Regions from separate parts of the Mesorhizobium sp. M0478 genome, predicted to be linked through region 2. Evidence: predicted binding sites of a transcription regulator. Region 2 holds the regulator's gene; each other region holds the start of a gene.

Region 1 (4,401 bases), 340 kb from region 2:
CGCGCCGCCGCTGGCGCCGGATTTGCCGCGCCCCACGTCCGAGGGCCTGCCGTTCCTGACGGTGGTCGCCAGTGTCGTGCTGGCGGGCCTCTCCCACCTCACCGGTGCGCCGATCTTCATCACGTTCGGTCTGCTGGCGACAGGCGTTGCCGGCGTCGCCATGCACCTGCGCAACCGCCGCACCGTCCACCGCGCGACGGCCTTGCTCGACGAAACCGCCGCGCGCAGCCGCGCCGAGATCGAGACGCTGGCCGACCGCATGTGGGAGATGCAGGAGAGCGAGGAGCGTTTTCGCGGGCTGATCGATGCGCTCGGCGATCTCGTCGTCCACCGCGACCGCGACGGCCACATCGTCTATGCCAACATGGTTTTCGCCGGCCTCGTCGGAACCGATCAGCGCGACCTTGCCGGCAGGACTCTGGCCGACCTCGGCATCGATGTCGGTATCGTTCCCGACGCCGCCTTTTCGGATCACGAATGCCTGAGTTCCACCGACGTCTCCATCCGCACGCCGAACGGTCCGCGCTGGTTCTCGTGGATCGAACTGTCGGTGCGCGACAAGGATAGCGGCGCCGTCTCGCACCGGGCGATTGCCCGTGACATCACCGCCCGCAAGCGCGCCGAATCCTCGTTGATCACCGCGCGCGAGCGCGCCGAATATGCCAGCCAGGCCAAGTCGCGCTTCCTCGCCACCGTCAGCCATGAGATCCGCACGCCGATGAACGGCATCATGGGCATGGCCAAGCTACTGGCCGACACCAATCTGTCGCCCGAGCAGCGCACCTATGTCGGCGCCGTCTCGACCTCGGCCAGCGCGCTTTTGGCGCTCATCGAAGACCTGCTCGACTATTCCAAGATCGAGGCCGGCCGCTTCGACCCGGAACCGCAGCCGACATCGTTGCGTGAAATTGCCGACAACATCATCGAACTGATGGCGGCGAAAGCGTTCGCCAAGAACATCGGCCTCGGCTGTCATGTCGAGCCCGACGTGCCACAGATGATCATGGCCGATCCGGGAAGAGTCAGGCAGGTGCTGCTCAACCTGATCGGCAATGCGATCAAGTTCACCGACACCGGCGGCGTGCTGGTTTCGGTTGCACGGGCCCGCACCGAGACCAGCGACCGCATCTGCTTCACCGTCGCCGACACCGGCCCTGGCCTGCGCGAAGAGGATATGGAGCGCATCTTCGAGGAGTTCGAACAGTCCGACGGCACCTCGACCCGCACCCATGGCGGCGCCGGCCTCGGTCTGGCCATATCGAGGCGCCTGGTCGCCGCCATGGGCGGTGCCATTTCGGTGTCGAGCCGGCTTGGCGAGGGATCGGAATTCGTCTTCGAGATCCCGGCCGCAGGAGCAACCGAAGCACCGCAGAACCGGCAGAACATCCTCGCCGGCCGGCGCGCCGTGATCGTGTCGAAGAACGCCGTCGAGGCGGACGCCATCGCCCGCACCATCCGCGCCCATGGCGGCGCCGTCGACGTCGCCGCAACTGCTTCCCAGGCGACGCCCTTCGCCGAACATTGCGATGTGCTGTTGATCGACGCGGCCCTGGAGGACGGCGACGGCAGACTGCTCAAGCGCCTGCGCCAGAGTGGCTTTGCCGATTGCGAGGCGATCACGCTGATCGCGCCGACCGACCGCGGCATGCTTGGCGAATTCCGCACCAGCGGCTACGCCACCTTCTTGGCGAGGCCGGTGCGCGGCGAAACCCTGCTGCGCGTGCTGCTGGCCAGTCATGCCCCTGCCTTGCCGCCGCCCAAGCCGGAAAAGACCGGCGCGTCCTCGCTTCGTGCCCATGGCGGGCGCCAGCAAGGTTTGTCGGTGCTGATCGCCGAAGACAACGACATCAACGCCATGCTTGCCCGCGCCACGCTTTTGAAGGCGGGACATCGCGTGAAAGTGGTCGGCAATGGCAAGGCCGCGGTCGAGGCGGTGACCGAAGCCGGGCTGAAAAATCGCTTCGATGTGGTGCTGATGGATTTGCACATGCCGGTCATGGACGGGCTGGACGCGATCGCCGCCATCCGCCGCCACGAGGAGGAAATGGCTGTGCCGCCGGTTCCGATCATGGTGCTTTCGGCCGACAGCCAGGAAAAGACCCGTCACACCGTGCTCGCCCATGGCGCCAGCGGCTTTGTCACCAAGCCGCTCGATCCCGACGCGCTGGTCCATGCCGTCGAGGGCCAGGTGGCCGCCTGAATTCATGTCGCTCAAAAGTGGCCCCGGTTTTGAGAAGACGACATGCACAAAACAAAGACTTGAAGCGCGTCGCGTGAATCGTCCCAGCGCGACGCGCTTCAAGGCGACGCTGGCGCAATCCTCGCGTCACGTAGGTAGCCGAATGAGGGTTTTCGCCAGCCGACGAAGTATTGCCCGTCGCGCCGTATCACGGTACTGTCACAATCCTGTTGCACCTACACCGTATCCCCGTGCCAAGAGGGATGGCTCGAAGGAGAATCACTCGTGCATACAGTTATGCCGGAATGTGACACTCGGCCCAGCGCAGGCGGCGCTTTGCTCGCCGCGCGGAACGCCGATGCCGTCGCAACAGGCGCACCGCTGGGCCGTATCGGCAATCTCGAAGTGCGGCTTGCCCGCAATGAGGCCGAAATCGCCGCCGCCCAGGAAGTGCGCTACCGGGTGTTTTATGACGAGCTTGGCGCCAGGAAGGACCTGTTCCAGGCGCAGGACCGGCGCGACGCCGACCGCTTCGACCCGCTGTGCGACCATCTCCTCGTGCTGGACACTTCGATCTCCGGCCCCGAGCATCGCCGCATCGTCGGCACTTACCGCCTGCTGCGGCAAGAGATTGCCGCGACCGCCGGCGGCTTCTATTCCGAAGGCGAGTTCGAACTGACCAAGCTGATCGCCCGCCATCCTGGCCAGCGCTTCCTTGAGCTCGGCCGCTCCTGCGTGCTGCCGGAATACCGCTCGAAGCGCACCATCGAGGCGCTGTGGCAAGGCATCTGGGCCTACATCAACCACTATGAGATCGGCGTGATGACCGGTTGTGCCTCGTTCCCTGGCACGGTGCCGGCTGCGCATGCCGAGGCGCTCACCTACCTTGCCCATCACTGCCGGACCAACTCCGCCTGGGATGTGCGGGCGGTCTCCGGGCGCTATTGCTCGATGGACCTGATGCCGATCGAGGCGGTCAACGCCAAGGCGGCGATTGCGGCCATGCCGCCGTTGGTCAAGGGCTATCTGCGCGTCGGCGCCCGGATCGGCGACGGCTGCGTCATGGACCGTGAGTTCTCCACCGTCGATGTGTTCGTGGTGATGCCGGTCAAGGAAATCGGCGCCCGCTACGTCAACTATTATGGCGGGGAAGCGCAGCGCTTTGCGGCGTGAGGCAGTAGGCAGTAGGCAGTAGGCAGTAGGCAGTAGTGAAGGCTGCCGCGAATTGCTGACTACCGACTATTCCCTATTCCCTATTCCCTATTCCCTATTCCCTATTCCCTATTCCCTATTCCTACGGAATATCCTCCGGTCGCCGTCCCGGGCGGCTCTTGTAGGATGGAAACGTCCAACCGAATTTCAGCGCGCCGCCGCGCACCAGGAAAGCCGCGGCGAAGCCGGCGACATCCGAGGCGAGCGGCGGCAGGCCGGCGAGATCGCCAAGTGTGTAGAGGCCGGCGCCCGCGAGTGCGGCGGTGACGTAGATTTCGGGCCTGAGCAGCACCGATGGCTCGCCGGCCAGCAGATCGCGCAGGATGCCGCCGAACGTAGCGGTCAGCACGCCCATAACAACGGAGACGACCGGCGAGCCGGTGATGGCCAGCCCCTTGGCCGCGCCCATTACGGAAAAGGCCGCCAATCCGATGGCGTCGAGCCAGAGCAGCCATTTCCAGCGGGATTCGACGCGGTGGGCGATGAAGAAGACCAGCACCGCAACCGCCGCGCAAACCAAGACATAGCCGGAGTTGGCGACCCAAAAGACGGGCAGGTTGAGGATGACGTCGCGCAGTGTCCCGCCGCCAATGCCGGTGACGCTGGCCAGAAACAGGAAGCCGATAATGTCGAGCTGCTTGCGCGAAGCCGCCAACGCCCCGGTCGCGGCAAAGACGGCGACGCCGGCATAGTCGAGGAGGTCGATGGGTGTCAGGGACATGAGGTAGTAGGGATTGGGATTAGGGAAAGTATGAATAACACGAAGCCGCGCGATTGATACGCCTGCCTATTCCCTATTCCCTATTCCCTATTCCCTATTCCCTATTCCCTATTCCCTACTGCCTATTCCCTACTCACGCATCCTTCTCGGCCTGCTCGTTCACCGGCCCCGGCTCGACCGGCGCTTCGGTGGCCGCGATCTTGGGGCCGCCCTTGGCGACCCCGACCATGGCCGGCCGCAGCACGCGCTCGCCGATCGAATAGCCCGGCTGCACGACCTGGACGACGGT
Region 2 (4,401 bases):
GAGTTGGCGCCCTGCGAGATCAGGCTTTCGACGTCGGTCAGCTGCTTGCCGGGATTGGACTGCGCGTCGGCCGAAATGTACTTGTCGCCGGCGGCTTCGATCGCCGTTTTCATCGCCGCCTCGTCGGTCTTCCAGCGCTCTTCCTGGAAGTTCGACCACGACACGCCGATGACCTTGTCCTTCGCCTGCGCGACCGACATCAGCGCCAGCGACATGGCGACACCCGCCAGCATGGCGGCTGCAAATCTGTTCATTATAACCCTCCCTGCGCCGCCCACGGCGCGACAAAACCGGCCCGAAGGCCTGCACAAAGAGGCTCCATTTTTTCGAGCCTCGAAAAAATACTGGTTCAATGATAAGGCACTGTCAACATCGATTATGATGGATTCTGATGGCGTTGCCGAATTTTTTCGAGCTCCGCAATAAACAATGACAGGGCTGCCGGCGTCTGCCAATATTTGGCTGGTGCCGTCGAACGCCTTCACTATCATGAGGCGCGAGGAGGCCGGGAGGAAAACAAATGTCGGTTGGGATCCGCCACGACGATCTGCGCCGTCGCAACCGTGCGATGGTGATTTCGGCCGTGCGCCGGGCCGGCCAGCCGTCGCGGACCGAGATTGCGGCGACCACCGGCCTCAGCCATTCGACGATATCGGCAATCTCGTCTGATCTAATTCAAGAAGGCATCCTGATTGAAGGCAAGCCTGGCGAGACCGGCTCGCTGAAACGCGGCCGGCCGCAGGTCGGCCTTGGCCTCAACCCGGAAGCGGCGGCGGTCATGACCGTGGTGCTGTCGCTCAATTTCCTGTCCGTCACCGTCATCGACTATGCCGGCCACGTCGTCGCCGAGGAACAGCGCCGGCTGGACACGCTGACCAAGCCGCGCGACGAGCTGATTGGCGAATGCGTAGCAATCGTCCGGCGGCGGCTTGAGGATCCCGACCTCGATGTCCAGAGCATCGCCCGCATTGCCATGGGCATCCAGGGCATCACCGATTCGCAGGCGCGGGCCATGCTGTGGTCGCCAATCACGCCACTGACCGACATTGCCTTCGCCGACATGTTGGAAGCGGAATTCGGCATTCCTGCCACCATGGAGAACGACTGCAATATGATGGCGGTGGCCCTGCAATGGCGCCAGCCCGAGCGCTACCGCGACAATTTCATCGCGATCCTCTTGTCGCACGGCATCGGCATGGGGCTGGTGCTGAAAGGCGAACTGTTCACCGGCACCCATTCCTCGGGCGGCGAGTTCGGCCACATGATCCACCGTCCGGGCGGCGCGCTCTGCCGCTGCGGGCGGCGCGGCTGCGTCGAGGCCTATGCCGGAAACTACGCCATCTGGCGCAGCGCCAAAATGATGAGCGAAGATGCCGAGCCGGTCGATATCGGCGACGCTGATATGCGCGCACTCGCCGCGCGCGCCCGCGAAACCGATGGCCCGGAGCGCGAAGCCTATCGCAAGGCCGGTGAGGCGCTCGGCTTCGGCCTCGGCAGCCTGTTTGCACTGATCGATCCGGCACCCGTCGCCATGGTCGGCGTCAGCGCCGCCGCCTTCGACTTGATCGAACCGGCATTGCGCGAAGCGATCGCCCAGACCGCCGGCGGCCAGCACTCGAAATCGATCTCCTTCGACACCGAGCCCAACGAGCTGCCGCTGATCCGCGAAGGCTGTGCCATGCGCGCGCTCGGCTTCGTCGATCAGGAGATTTTCGCGCCGGGCATTCAGGCCAAATCCGGCAAGCATGTCGCCTGAATGGCCGGCAACGGCGCGACGCGCAGCATCCTAGTCTTCCCTGATCGCGTAGCCGGCGCCGCGAATGGTACGGATGACATCCGGCATGCGGCCGTTGTTGACCGCTTTGCGTAAGCGCCCGACATGGACGTCGACGGTTCGCTCGTCGATGTAGATCGTCTCGCCCCAGACATTGTCGAGCAGCTGGCTGCGCGAGAACACGCGGCCGGGATGGCGCATCATGAATTCGAGCAGCCGGAACTCGGTCGGTCCGAGCCTGATCTCGCTCTTCTTGCGGTAGACACGGTGCGACTCGCGGTCGAGCACGATGTCGCCGACCTTGAGCACGCTGGACAGCACTTCCGGCTTGGCCCGGCGCAGCAGCGCCTTCACGCGCGCCATGAACTCCGGCGTCGAGAATGGCTTGACCAGATAGTCGTCGGCACCGGTGGACAGGCCGCGCACGCGATCGCTTTCCTCACCGCGCGCGGTCAGCATGATGATCGGCAGCCGCTCGGTTTCGGGCCGCACTCTAAGCCGCCGACAGAGCTCGATGCCGGAAACAGCGGGCACCATCCAGTCGAGCACCAGGAGATCGGGCACGTTTTCCTGCAGGCGGATCTCGGCCTCGTCGCCGCGTGTCACCACCTCGACGTGATAGCCTTCGGATTCGAGGTTGTAGCGGAGGAGCACGCCTAGCGGCTCCTCGTCCTCCACGACCATGATGCGTGGCGCGATCATAGGCAGTTCACCCTCATCAGGCCGGCGTGGCCATCGCCGTCTCGTCCTGCTTCGGACGATTGGCGGGCAATTGCTGGCCGGTCAGCACATAATACGCATTTTCGGCGATGTTGGTGACATGATCGCCGATGCGCTCAAGATTCTTGGCGCAGAACAAGAGATGCGTGCAGGCGGTGATGTTGCGAGGGTCTTCCATCATGTAGGTCAAGAGCTCACGAAACACGGACGTGTATTTGACGTCGATGCGCTCGTCGTCATTCCTGAGTTTTGCAAGAGCTGCCGCATCGGTGGCGGCATATTCCTCGACGACGCCTTGCACCTGGATCAGCACCAGTTGCGCCATGGCATCGATGGAGTGCGAGAGGTCGCGCGGCGTGACGCTCAAGCCCACGGTGCCGACGCGTTTGGCGATGTTCTTGGCGAGATCGCCGATGCGCTCGAGGTCGCCGGCCATGCGGATCGAGCCGACCACGGCGCGCAGATCGTTGGCCATCGGCTGGCGCTTGGCGATCAGCGTGATGGCGCGGTCGTCCAGTTCGCGCTGGCGCGCATCCATGATGGCGTCGTCGGAAACGACACGCTGTGCCAGCGCATTGTCCGAATTGAGCAGCGCCCTGGTCGAGCCGCTGACCATCGAGCCTGCCAGATCGCCCATGTCGCGGATCAGCTTGCTGATCTGCCCGAGCTCTTCATCGAAGGAGGCGACGGTATGTTCACCCATGATCTTGGTCCTCGTGCCTGAAAATTCACCCGCCGGACGGCTCAGCCGAAGCGGCCGGTAATGTAGTCCTGGGTGCGCTTGTCGTCGGGGTTGGTGAACATCTTGTCGGTGGCGCCCTCCTCGACGAGATAGCCGAGATGGAACATCGCCGTGCGCTGCGACACGCGCGCCGCCTGCTGCATCGAGTGGGTGACGATGACGATCGTGTAGTTCTGGCGCAGTTCGTCGATCAGCTCCTCGACACGGGCGGTGGCGATCGGATCGAGCGCCGAGCAGGGCTCGTCCATCAGGATCACCTCCGGCGACACGGCGATGGCGCGCGCGATGCACAGGCGCTGCTGCTGGCCGCCGGACAGGCCGGTGCCGGGCTCCTGCAGGCGGTCCTTGACCTCGTTCCAGATCGCCGCCTTCTTCAGGCTCTGCTCGACGATCTGGTCCATGTCGGACTTGCGCTTGGCCAGCCCATGGATGCGCGGGCCGTAGGCGACGTTCTCGTAGATCGACTTCGGGAACGGGTTGGGTTTCTGGAACACCATGCCGACGCGGGCGCGCAGTTCGACGACATCGATGTTCTTGTCGTAGATGTCGTCTTCATCGAGCGTGATCTTGCCGGTCACCCGCGCCGAATCGATGGTGTCGTTCATGCGGTTGAGGCAGCGCAGGAAGGTCGACTTGCCGCAGCCGGACGGGCCGATCAGCGCCGTCACCTGGTTCTGGCGGACGTCGAGATTGACGTCGAACAACGCCTGCTTCTCGCCGTAGAAGACGCCGACCTTGTCGCCGCGCATCTTGATGACTTCGTTCGACTTGGCGTTCATTTTGTCGCCCACTGCATTCTCAAGGGACTGTTCGGTCATGATGTTCATACCAAATTGCCTTTTTTCTACCAGCGCCGCTCGAAGCGGCGCCGGAGCACGATCGCGGTGATGTTCATGGCCATGAGGAAGACGAGCAGGATGATGATGGCGCCGGACATGCGCTCGACAAAAGCGCGCTCAGCCTCGTTTGCCCACATATAGATCTGAACCGGCAGCGCGGTCGCCGGATCGAAAGGCGTCGTCGGATAATCGGCGACGAAAGCGACCATGCCGATCAAGAGCAGCGGTGCTGTCTCGCCGAGCGCACGCGCCAGGCCGATGATGGTGCCGGTAAGGATGCCTGGGGCGGCAAGCGGCAGGATGTGATGGAACACCATCTGCATCTT
Region 3 (4,401 bases), on a different contig from region 2:
GCGAACTCAACAATCCGATCCGCACCTTGTTGCTGGATGCAGCCCGCAATCTGCCGTTCTGCGATGTCGGCACGCCGAGGGCGACAGCACCTGCGGAATACCGCAAGCCCTATCTCAGCATCGATCAGCAGCGCCGCTACCGCTACATCATCTCGCTCGAAGGCAATGATGTCGCGACCAATCTGAAATGGATCATGAGCTCGAACTCGCTCTGCCTGATGCCGCCGCCGACTTACGAGACCTGGTTCGCCGAGGGGCAGCTCGAGCCCGATGTCCATTATGTGCCGCTGGCGCCCGACTTCAGCGATCTGGCCGAGCGGGTGCATCATCTCGAGCAGCATCCGGCCGAGGCCCAGCGCATCGTTGCGGCGGCCAACGCCTATTGCCGCAAATTCGCCGACGAGCGGGCCGAGCAGGCGATCTGCCTGCTCGTGCTCTACAAATATTTCGTGCTCAGCGGCCAGATCGAGCCCGATCCGCAGGTCTGGCGGTTTATCGCGGGCTAGCGGCTTCCGGCGCCCTTAAGTCAGATGACGCTGCGGTCCATAACCAGATCGGCCGGGCCGAAGCGGTCCTTCGCCGTAAACTGCTGGTGCCAGTAGGGATAGAGCACCGGCGGCCGGCTGACGGCATCGAGACGCTGGCATTCATCAAAGGACAGCGTCAGGCTTGCCGCGGCGAGATTGTCTTTCAACTGGGCCTCGTTGCGTGCGCCGATCACCAGCGAACTGACGGCCGGCCGGCCAAGCAACCAAGCCAGCGCCACCTGGGCCGCCGAGACGCCGCGAGTGGCGCCGATGTCGACCAGCACGTCGACGATCCGCCACAGCCGGCCCTCGTCGCGGATCGGCGGTTCCGACCAGCCGCCGATCTGGCGCGCCGTCGGACTGTCGCGGCGGTATTTGCCCGACAGCAGGCCGCCGGCGAGCGGGCTCCACACCAGCACGCCAAGGCCCTGGTCGACCGAGATCGGCAAGAGCTCATACTCGGCCTCGCGTGCTTCCAGCGTGTAGTGGATCTGCTGGGTGACGAAACGCGGCTGGTGCTGGCTGTCGCTGATGCCGAGCGCCTTCATGACCTGCCAGCCGGAATAGTTGGAGCAGCCGACATAGCGGATTTTGCCCTGGGCAACCAGCGTGTCGAGCGCGGAGATGGTTTCCTCGAGCGGTGTCGCGCCGTCCCATTCGTGCAGGAAATAGATGTCGATGACATCGGTCCTGAGGCGCTTCAGGCTCTTCTCGCATTCGCGGATCAGATGATGGCGCGACAGGCCTTCGTCATTGGGGCCCTTGCCGATCCGCATGCGCGCCTTGGAGGCGATCAGCACGTCGTTCTTGCGCTTGCCGCCGAGCGCCTCGCCGATGATCTCTTCCGACAGACCGTTGGAATAGACATTGGCGGTGTCGATGAGATTGATGCCGGCATCGATGCAAGTGTCGATGATGCGCGAGGCCTCCGCGAGATCGGAATTGCCGACGGCAGCGAACGGCCCGCTGCCGCCGAAGGTCATGGTTCCCAAGGTCAGCGCCGAAACTTTCAAGCCGGAACGGCCAAGCGTGCGGTATTCCATGTCAGATCCTCGTAGTTTTGGTGGGGAGGTGGTTTTAGCAGGAAAGGGCGGGGAAGCCCGAACGGGTCCGCCATTTGTAGGACAATTTGAGCGCCTTGTCGCCATCCCAGGGCGATGGATCGGCAATGCTCGCTGGTTTGCAGTGATGACCGGCTGGCCGGCGGCTTGCAATAAAACCGTCATTGCCGGCCTATATCAAGTCGGCTCAGGGTTTCATGTCAGCCGGCAAGCGGAGCAGTGGAAATGAATGAGCTAAAGCAGAATTCTGCGGCCAGGGATTGGCTGGAAGCCGAACTCGCCGACACGCTCGATGAGGACTATGAGCTGGAAATCTCGGAGCCGGCGCTGTCGCTGGAGATCGCCAAGATCTACAAGAACGCGCATCCGCCGTCGATCGATCGCATGCAGTATTTCCGCGACCTGATCGGCTTGCAGTCGGAACTGATCAAGCTGCAGTCCTGGGTTGCCTACCACAAGAAGAAGCTGGTGGTGGTTTTCGAGGGCCGTGATTCCGCCGGCAAGGGCGGCGTCATCAAGCGCATCACCCAGCGCCTCAACCCGCGCATCTGCCGCGTCGTGGCGCTGCCGGCGCCGACCGAGCGCGAAAAGTCACAATGGTATTTCCAGCGCTACGTGCCGCATCTGCCGGCCGGCGGCGAGATCGTGCTGTTCGACCGCTCCTGGTACAACCGCTCCGGCGTCGAGCGGGTGATGGGCTTTGCCGAACCCGATCAGGTCGAAGAGTTCTTCCGCGATGTGCCGGAGTTCGAACGCATGCTGGTCCGCTCCGGCGTCACGCTGGTCAAATACTGGTTCTCGATCACCGACGAGGAACAGCAGATGCGCTTCATGATGCGCATCCACGATCCGATGAAGCAGTGGAAGCTGTCGCCGATGGACCTGCAGTCGCGCGTGCGCTGGGAGCAGTACACCAAGGCCAAGGAAGAGACGTTTGCCCGCACCAACATCCCAGAGGCACCGTGGTACATCGTCGAAGGCAACGACAAGAAGCGGGCGCGGCTGAACTGCATCGACCATCTCCTCAAACAGCTGCCCTATGAGGACGTGCCGCACGAAGAAATCACGCTGCCCGAGCGAGTGTTCAACCCGGAGTACGAGCGCCAGGTCCTGCCGCGCGAGCTTTACGTGCCGGAGAAGTATTGAGCACTTTTCCTTCTCCCCGTTTCACGGGGAGAAGGTGCCTGAAGGGCGGATGAGGGGCAGCGCCGGCATCGACGAATTCACAGCCGTCGGACGCTGCTAACCTCCAAAAGCAGCGCTGCCCCTCATTGCCTGCCGGGCATTTCTCCCCGCAAAACGGGGAGAAAGAAGCCTGCGCCTGTTACTTCGCCACTATACCCGCTTGATCGTCACATGCGTGGCGAGCGCCGTGGCCACCTGCTCGGTGCACTGGTAACCCAGCTTCAGCATATCCAGCCCGGCAAACAGGCTCTCGCCCCTCCCGAGCAACACCGGCGACACAGCCAGATGCAACTCGTCGATGAGCTTCTCTTGCAGATATTGCCGGATGGTGGAAACGCCGCCGCCGACGCGGACATCCTTGCCGCCGGCCGCAGCCTTTGCTTGTTCGAGCGCGGCGTGGATGCCGCCGGTAACGAAGCGGAAAATGGTGCCGCCTTCCATCACAATGGGGTCGCGCTTGTGATGGGTCAGCACGAAGGTCGGCACGTGATAGGGCGGGTTGTTGCCCCACCAGCCCTTCCAGTTCTCATCCGGCCATTCGCCGCGGATCGGGCCGAACATGTTGCGGCCGAGGATCCAGGCGCCGACATTGTCGAAGCTGCGGACGGTGAACCGGTCGTCCACATCGGTGCTGCCGCCATCCTTGCCGACCATCTCGTGGAAGGTGCGGGTGCCGGTCATCCATTTGTGCAGATCTTCGCCACCAACGCCGAGCGGATTTTGCAGGTCCTGGTCAGGACCGGCGCCGAAACCGTCGAGCGACAAGGTGAAGGCATTGACGCGCAGTTTGGACATGGAAGACTCCCTTTGGTGACCAGTTGTGATTTGCAATCAGTATTCAAACTGATTGCATTTTGCAACTAGTATTTTTAGAGGCAAACCGATCTGTGGAATGCGCAGGGACTCAAGCCGCCACGCGCTTCGGCATCACCGCAAACGGGCTGAGCCCAAGCCAGATCTGCATCTTGCCGGCGACGTCGAGATCGCCGGTCAGGCTGATCTTGTCGCGTTCCTTGTGAACTGTCGTCAGCCCCATCCAGATCGAGGTCATGGTGCACAGATCGGTCGAGACGTAGAGATCGACGTCGAAGCCCGGATCGTACCAGCAAAGATCGACCTCGCCCTGCTTTTCGACGATCAGCCACCACGATCGTTTTGACGCCGGCAGGTCATGGTACAGGAATTGTATCACGGTGCGCCCGTCCGGCAGCGGACTGGGGTTCAGATTGCGCCGCATGTCCCACATCAGCAGCGACGGATCGAGGTTTTTGAGCGACAGCCTGGCCTCGACCCATTTCTGGCCCCAAAACCCCATCGCCTCGACAACCGGGCGCAAATCCCGGCCCGCCTCGGTCAGCCGGTATTCGAACACGCCCTTCTCGGTCGCGATCTCGGTCCGCTCGACGATGCCGCCGGCCTCGAGGTCCTTGAGCCGTTGCGACAGAAGGGTTGGCGACATTTTCGGCACGCCGCGGCGCAAATCGTTGAAGCGGGTCGATCCCGCCACCAGTTCGCGCAGCAGCACCATGGTCCAGCGTGTGCAGAGCAGCTCGGCGGCCATGGAGAGCGGGCAGAATTGCTTGTAACCGGCTTGTGTCATGTGGTGAGCTCCAAAAGATGTTGCCGGA
Region 4 (4,401 bases), 120 kb from region 2:
AGATCAGCCAGAAGAAGACCATCCGAAGCGGAAAACGGAAGAACACGATCGCATAGGCCGAAAGGATCGAGATGAAAATCTTCCCCACCGCGATGCCGAGCGCCATGATCGTGGTGTTGAGCAGCAATCGGCCGACACTGACGCCGCCGATGCGGCCGACACCGCCGAACAGCGCCTCGCTGTAATTGTTCCAGACCTGGTCGCCGGGCAAAAGAGGCAATGGCGGCTTGAGGATGGTCTGCAGCGTCTGCGTGGAGGCAACGAAGGTGTAGTAGATCGGGAAAGCGACGATCAGGATGCCCAGGATGAGCACGGCGTGGGCGATGAGGGCGCGAAGCGGGGACTGACCAATCATCGCTCGCGCTCAACCGTAGTGGACTTTGCGTTCCACATAGCGGAACTGGATGGCCGTGAGTGAGATGACGATGACCATCAGGATGACCGACTGCGCGGCCGAATCGCCGAGGATCAAATTGACGAAACCGTCATTGTAGACCTTGTAGACCAGCGTCTCGGTGGCCTTGCCTGGCCCGCCGCCGGTGACGGCATGAACGATACCGAAAGTGTCGAACAGCGCATAGACCGTGTTGACGACCAGCAGGAAGAAGGTCGTCGGTGCGAGCAGCGGGAAGACGATGGTCCAGAAGCGCTTCGTCTCCCCGGCGCCGTCCATGGCCGCCGCCTCTATCAACGTCTTCGGCACCGCCTGCAGCCCGGCGACGAAGAACAGGAAATTGTAGCTGATCTGCTTCCAGGCAGCCGCAGATACCAGCAGGATCATGGCTTGGTTTCCGTTAAGCAAGGGATCCCAGGCGATGCCGAGACCTCTCAAGGCGTAGGCCAGCGAACCGATCGAGGGGTTGAACAGAAACAGCCACAACATGCCGGCAATCGCCGGCGCCACCGCATACGGCCAGATCAGCAGCGTGCGATAAAGGCCTCTGCCGCGCACCACCTTCTCGGCCATGACGGCAAGCAACAGGGCCACACCCATGGCGACGATCGCGGTCGCCAGAGAGAACACCAGCGTAACTTTGATCGAGTTGAGGTAGGCCGGGTCGGCCAGCACCTTGCGAAAATTGGCGAGCCCGACGAACTTGCTCTTCAGCCCGAACGGGTCTTCCCTGAGCATCGACTGGTAGAGCGCCTGCCCCGTCGGCCAGTAGAAAAAGATCAGCGTAATGGCGAGTTGCGGCGCCACCAGCAGATAAGGCAGGGTCTTGTTGGGAAAGACGACGCGTGGAGACAGGGTGATTCCCTCGCTGTGCAGGAAATCGTCCACGCGGGTCCGCGTGGACGAGGTTCAACTGACAAATCGCTTCAGTTTCCGATCGCTTCCTGAATCGCCTTGTTGCCGCGTGCGACCGCGTTGTCGAGCGCCTGCTGCGCAGTCTGCTGGCCGGCCAGCATCTTCTCGAACTCCTCGTTCTCGATGTCGCGCACCTGCGGCAGGTTGACGAGGCGCACGCCCTTCGAGTTCTCGGTCGGCGCCTTGCCCAGCATCTGCAGGATCGGCGTCTCACGGCCCGGATTCTTGTCATAGAAGCCGGACTTCTTGGTCGCCTCATAGGCAGCGAGCGTCACCGGCAGATAACCCGACTTCTGGTGCAGATACTCCTGCACTTCGGTCTTGGACAGGTAGGAGAAGAACGCCGCGACGCCCTTGTATTCCTCGTCCGATTTGTTGCCGAACACCCACAGGCTGGCGCCGCCCGGCGTGGTGTTCTGGGGCGCGCCCTTGGCGTCACTATCATAGGGAAGCTGGCCGATGCCGTAGTTCATGCCCGACTTGACGATGTCACCGAGACCCCCCGACGATTCGGTGAAGATGCCGCATTCTCCGGCAAGAAAGATCTGCTTGGCTTCGGATGTACGGCCGCCATATTTGAAGGTGCCGTCCTTGGCCAGGTCGGCGAGCGCCTGGAAATGATTGACGAAGATCGGCGCATTGATCTTGAGCTCGACGTCGGTTCCGGCAAGTCCGTTCTGGTTGGTGCCATAGGAAACGTCGTTCCAGGCAGCGAAGGCCTCAAGGTGGATCCAGGTCAACCACGTCGAGGTATAGCCGCAGGAAGCGGCGCCGCTCGCTTTGATCTTCTTGGCGGCTTCCCACACCTCGTTCCAGGTCTTTGGCGGATTGTTCACATCAAGCCCGGCCTTCTGGAAGATATCCTTGTTATAGTAGAGGATGGGCGACGAGGAATTATAGGGGAAGGACAGCATGGTCCCGTCCGGCTTCGAATAGTAGCCGACGATGCCGGGCAAATACTGGCTCTTGTCGAAGGTCACGCCGGCGCTGGTCAGCACATCGGCCACCGGCTTGATCGCACCTTCGGCGGCCATCATGACGCCGGTACCCACGTCGAACACCTGGATGATGTCGGGCGCTTGCCCCGCACGAAAGGCAGCGATGCCGGCATTCAGCGTTTCGGGATAGGTGCCCTTGAAAACAGGGAGAATTTCATAGTCGCTCTGGCTGGCATTGAAATCCTTGGCGATCTTGTCGACCACCTCGGCATTGGCGCCGGTCATTGCATGCCACCAACTGATCTGGGTGGCGGCGAAGGCGGAGGTGGTGGAAAGCAGGGTCAAGGTGGCGGCAACACCGGCCGCAAAGCCGAACAACTTCATGTTTCATCTCCCGTTTGTCATTGGCGAAAGGGGCGCTCCCGCGAACGCAATATGTGTCTCTGATGACAATCGGACAACGGATTTGTTGCTGTTTCGTGAATTTCATACCCGGCTAACTTCGCGCCCCCTCGCCTTGCAACGAGGACCGAGAGAAATGCCAAGCCGGCTCAGCGATAGAATGGGGCATGGTGGGCCTGCAAGGATCGCCGACCGCCCAGCGATGCGTGAAGGGCCCGCGTGACAGCGCCACGCACCTGCACCGTGCGGCCGCCAAACCGGCGCTCGGCCAGATCGAGATCGGCCGAGCGGCATCGCGCCAGGCGCTGCTGTAACCGTGCGTCTGGAATGAGACAGGATCGCCGCAACGTACAACCCGAAAAACCCGCTGTAGTTGTAGTTCGCATAACCGATTCTTCGTCAAGCGTGGCATACTAATCAAGTGGACGGCTTGATTGCTGTGGGAGAGCAGGTGGGGCGAGATGCTGACGGTCTATAATTGTATCGTGCATGAGCACGATCTGAGACTGGTCGCACTGGCAGCGCTCATTTGCGGTATTTCTTCCTTCTCGGCGGTCAACCTGCTTCGCCATGTCGACCGCTCGAGCGAGCGCAACCGCTATACCTGGCTGATGATAGCAGCCACTTCCACCGGCTTCGGTATCTGGGCGACGCACTTCATCGCAATGCTTGCCTTTTCTCCCGGAATCCCCAACGCCTACAATACGGAAATGTCGGCGCTTTCGCTCGCCGGTTCCGTCGCCCTGACCGCTGCGGGCATGTGGATCGCCACCTTGCGCCGGGGCATCGACTACCCTCTGGTCGGCGGCGCGGTCCTCGGCGCTGGTATCGCCGCCATGCACTATATCGGCATGGCCGCCTTCGAGGTCGAAGGGCGCATCGTCTGGAACCCGCTGCTGGTCGGCGTCTCGGTGCTGACAGGCGTCACCCTCGCCGCGCTGGCGCTGCTGGTGGTGTTGCGACGGCCGTCCATGCAGGCCACAATCGCCGCCGCCATCCTGTTGACGCTGGCGATCTGCAGCCTGCACTTCATCGCCATGGGCGCGGTGTCGATCTTCCCGGACTCCTCCATCGAGATATCGCAGTTCACGGTCGAACCGGTGTCGCAGGCCTTCGCCGCCGCTGCAGTCAGCCTGGCTATCCTGGTGCTTTCAGCCGCAGCATTGTGGATCGACCTTCGCTTCCGGCGTCACAAGCTCGAGGCCGAGCGCATGCACGGCCTCGCCAACGCCGCCGTCGAGGGGCTGATCGTCTGCGATGGCGCCCGCATCGTCAGCGCCAATGACAGCATCGCGGCACTCACCGGCATTGCGCCGGAAGTGCTGAACGCGATGCTGCTTGGCGACCTCTTCGGCGAACGCACCGCGGCCGGCATGTCCGACTGCAGCGGACAGGCACAGGAAGCCGAACTCAGAGCCCATGACGGCGCCACCATCCCCGTCGAACTTATCGCCAGAAGCATCGACTATTGCGGCAAGCGGCACAGCGTTGTCGCCGTGCGCGACATCCGCGAACGCCGGAAGGCCGAGCAGGAGATCCTGTGCCTCGCCCATTTCGACCCGCTGACCGGGCTCCCCAACCGCCGCAGTTTCTCCGGCCGGCTCGAGGCCGAAATTGCCGCAATGGACCGCGGCGGCAAGGGTGGGCATCTTGCGCTGCTGCTGCTCGACCTCGACCGCTTCAAGGAAGTGAACGACCTGTTCGGGCATGGCGCCGGCGATGCCATGCTGCAGAAGGTGGCGCTATGCGCCT

Evidence for each region. Region 2 encodes PhoB, which activates phosphate uptake and scavenging genes when phosphate is short. Its sites were predicted from a motif close to TGTCATNNANCTGTCAT; they were not measured.
Region 1: the regulator PhoB is predicted to act here: its motif matches at 2,397-2,413, upstream of olsB (l-ornithine N(alpha)-acyltransferase).
Region 3: the regulator PhoB is predicted to act here: its motif matches at 1,737-1,753, upstream of ppk2 (polyphosphate kinase 2).
Region 4: the regulator PhoB is predicted to act here: its motif matches at 2,694-2,710, upstream of ugpB (sn-glycerol-3-phosphate ABC transporter substrate-binding protein UgpB).

The regions. Positions count from the first base shown of each region.
Region 1 covers NZ_JAMYRH010000001.1:48,506-52,906, forward strand. The annotation lists gene NKI64_RS00270 (response regulator) at 1-2,200, shown strand, start outside; gene olsB (l-ornithine N(alpha)-acyltransferase) at 2,477-3,352, shown strand; gene NKI64_RS00280 (trimeric intracellular cation channel family protein) at 3,474-4,106, opposite strand; gene grpE (nucleotide exchange factor GrpE) at 4,246-4,401, opposite strand, start outside.
Region 2 covers NZ_JAMYRH010000001.1:386,611-391,011, forward strand. The annotation lists gene xylF (D-xylose ABC transporter substrate-binding protein) at 1-254, opposite strand, end outside; gene NKI64_RS01860 (ROK family protein) at 521-1,756, shown strand; gene phoB (phosphate regulon transcriptional regulator PhoB) at 1,787-2,476, opposite strand; gene phoU (phosphate signaling complex protein PhoU) at 2,493-3,197, opposite strand; gene pstB (phosphate ABC transporter ATP-binding protein PstB) at 3,239-4,063, opposite strand; gene pstA (phosphate ABC transporter permease PstA) at 4,081-4,401, opposite strand, start outside.
Region 3 covers NZ_JAMYRH010000016.1:135,878-140,278, reverse strand. The annotation lists gene NKI64_RS28345 (glycosyl transferase family 90) at 1-506, shown strand, start outside; gene NKI64_RS28340 (aldo/keto reductase) at 527-1,570, opposite strand; gene ppk2 (polyphosphate kinase 2) at 1,814-2,734, shown strand; gene NKI64_RS28330 (dihydrofolate reductase family protein) at 2,924-3,568, opposite strand; gene NKI64_RS28325 (winged helix-turn-helix transcriptional regulator) at 3,678-4,373, opposite strand.
Region 4 covers NZ_JAMYRH010000001.1:265,235-269,635, forward strand. The annotation lists gene ugpE (sn-glycerol-3-phosphate ABC transporter permease UgpE) at 1-355, opposite strand, end outside; gene ugpA (sn-glycerol-3-phosphate ABC transporter permease UgpA) at 365-1,249, opposite strand; gene ugpB (sn-glycerol-3-phosphate ABC transporter substrate-binding protein UgpB) at 1,321-2,631, opposite strand; gene NKI64_RS01255 (hypothetical protein) at 2,817-2,963, shown strand; gene NKI64_RS01260 (bifunctional diguanylate cyclase/phosphodiesterase) at 3,111-4,401, shown strand, end outside.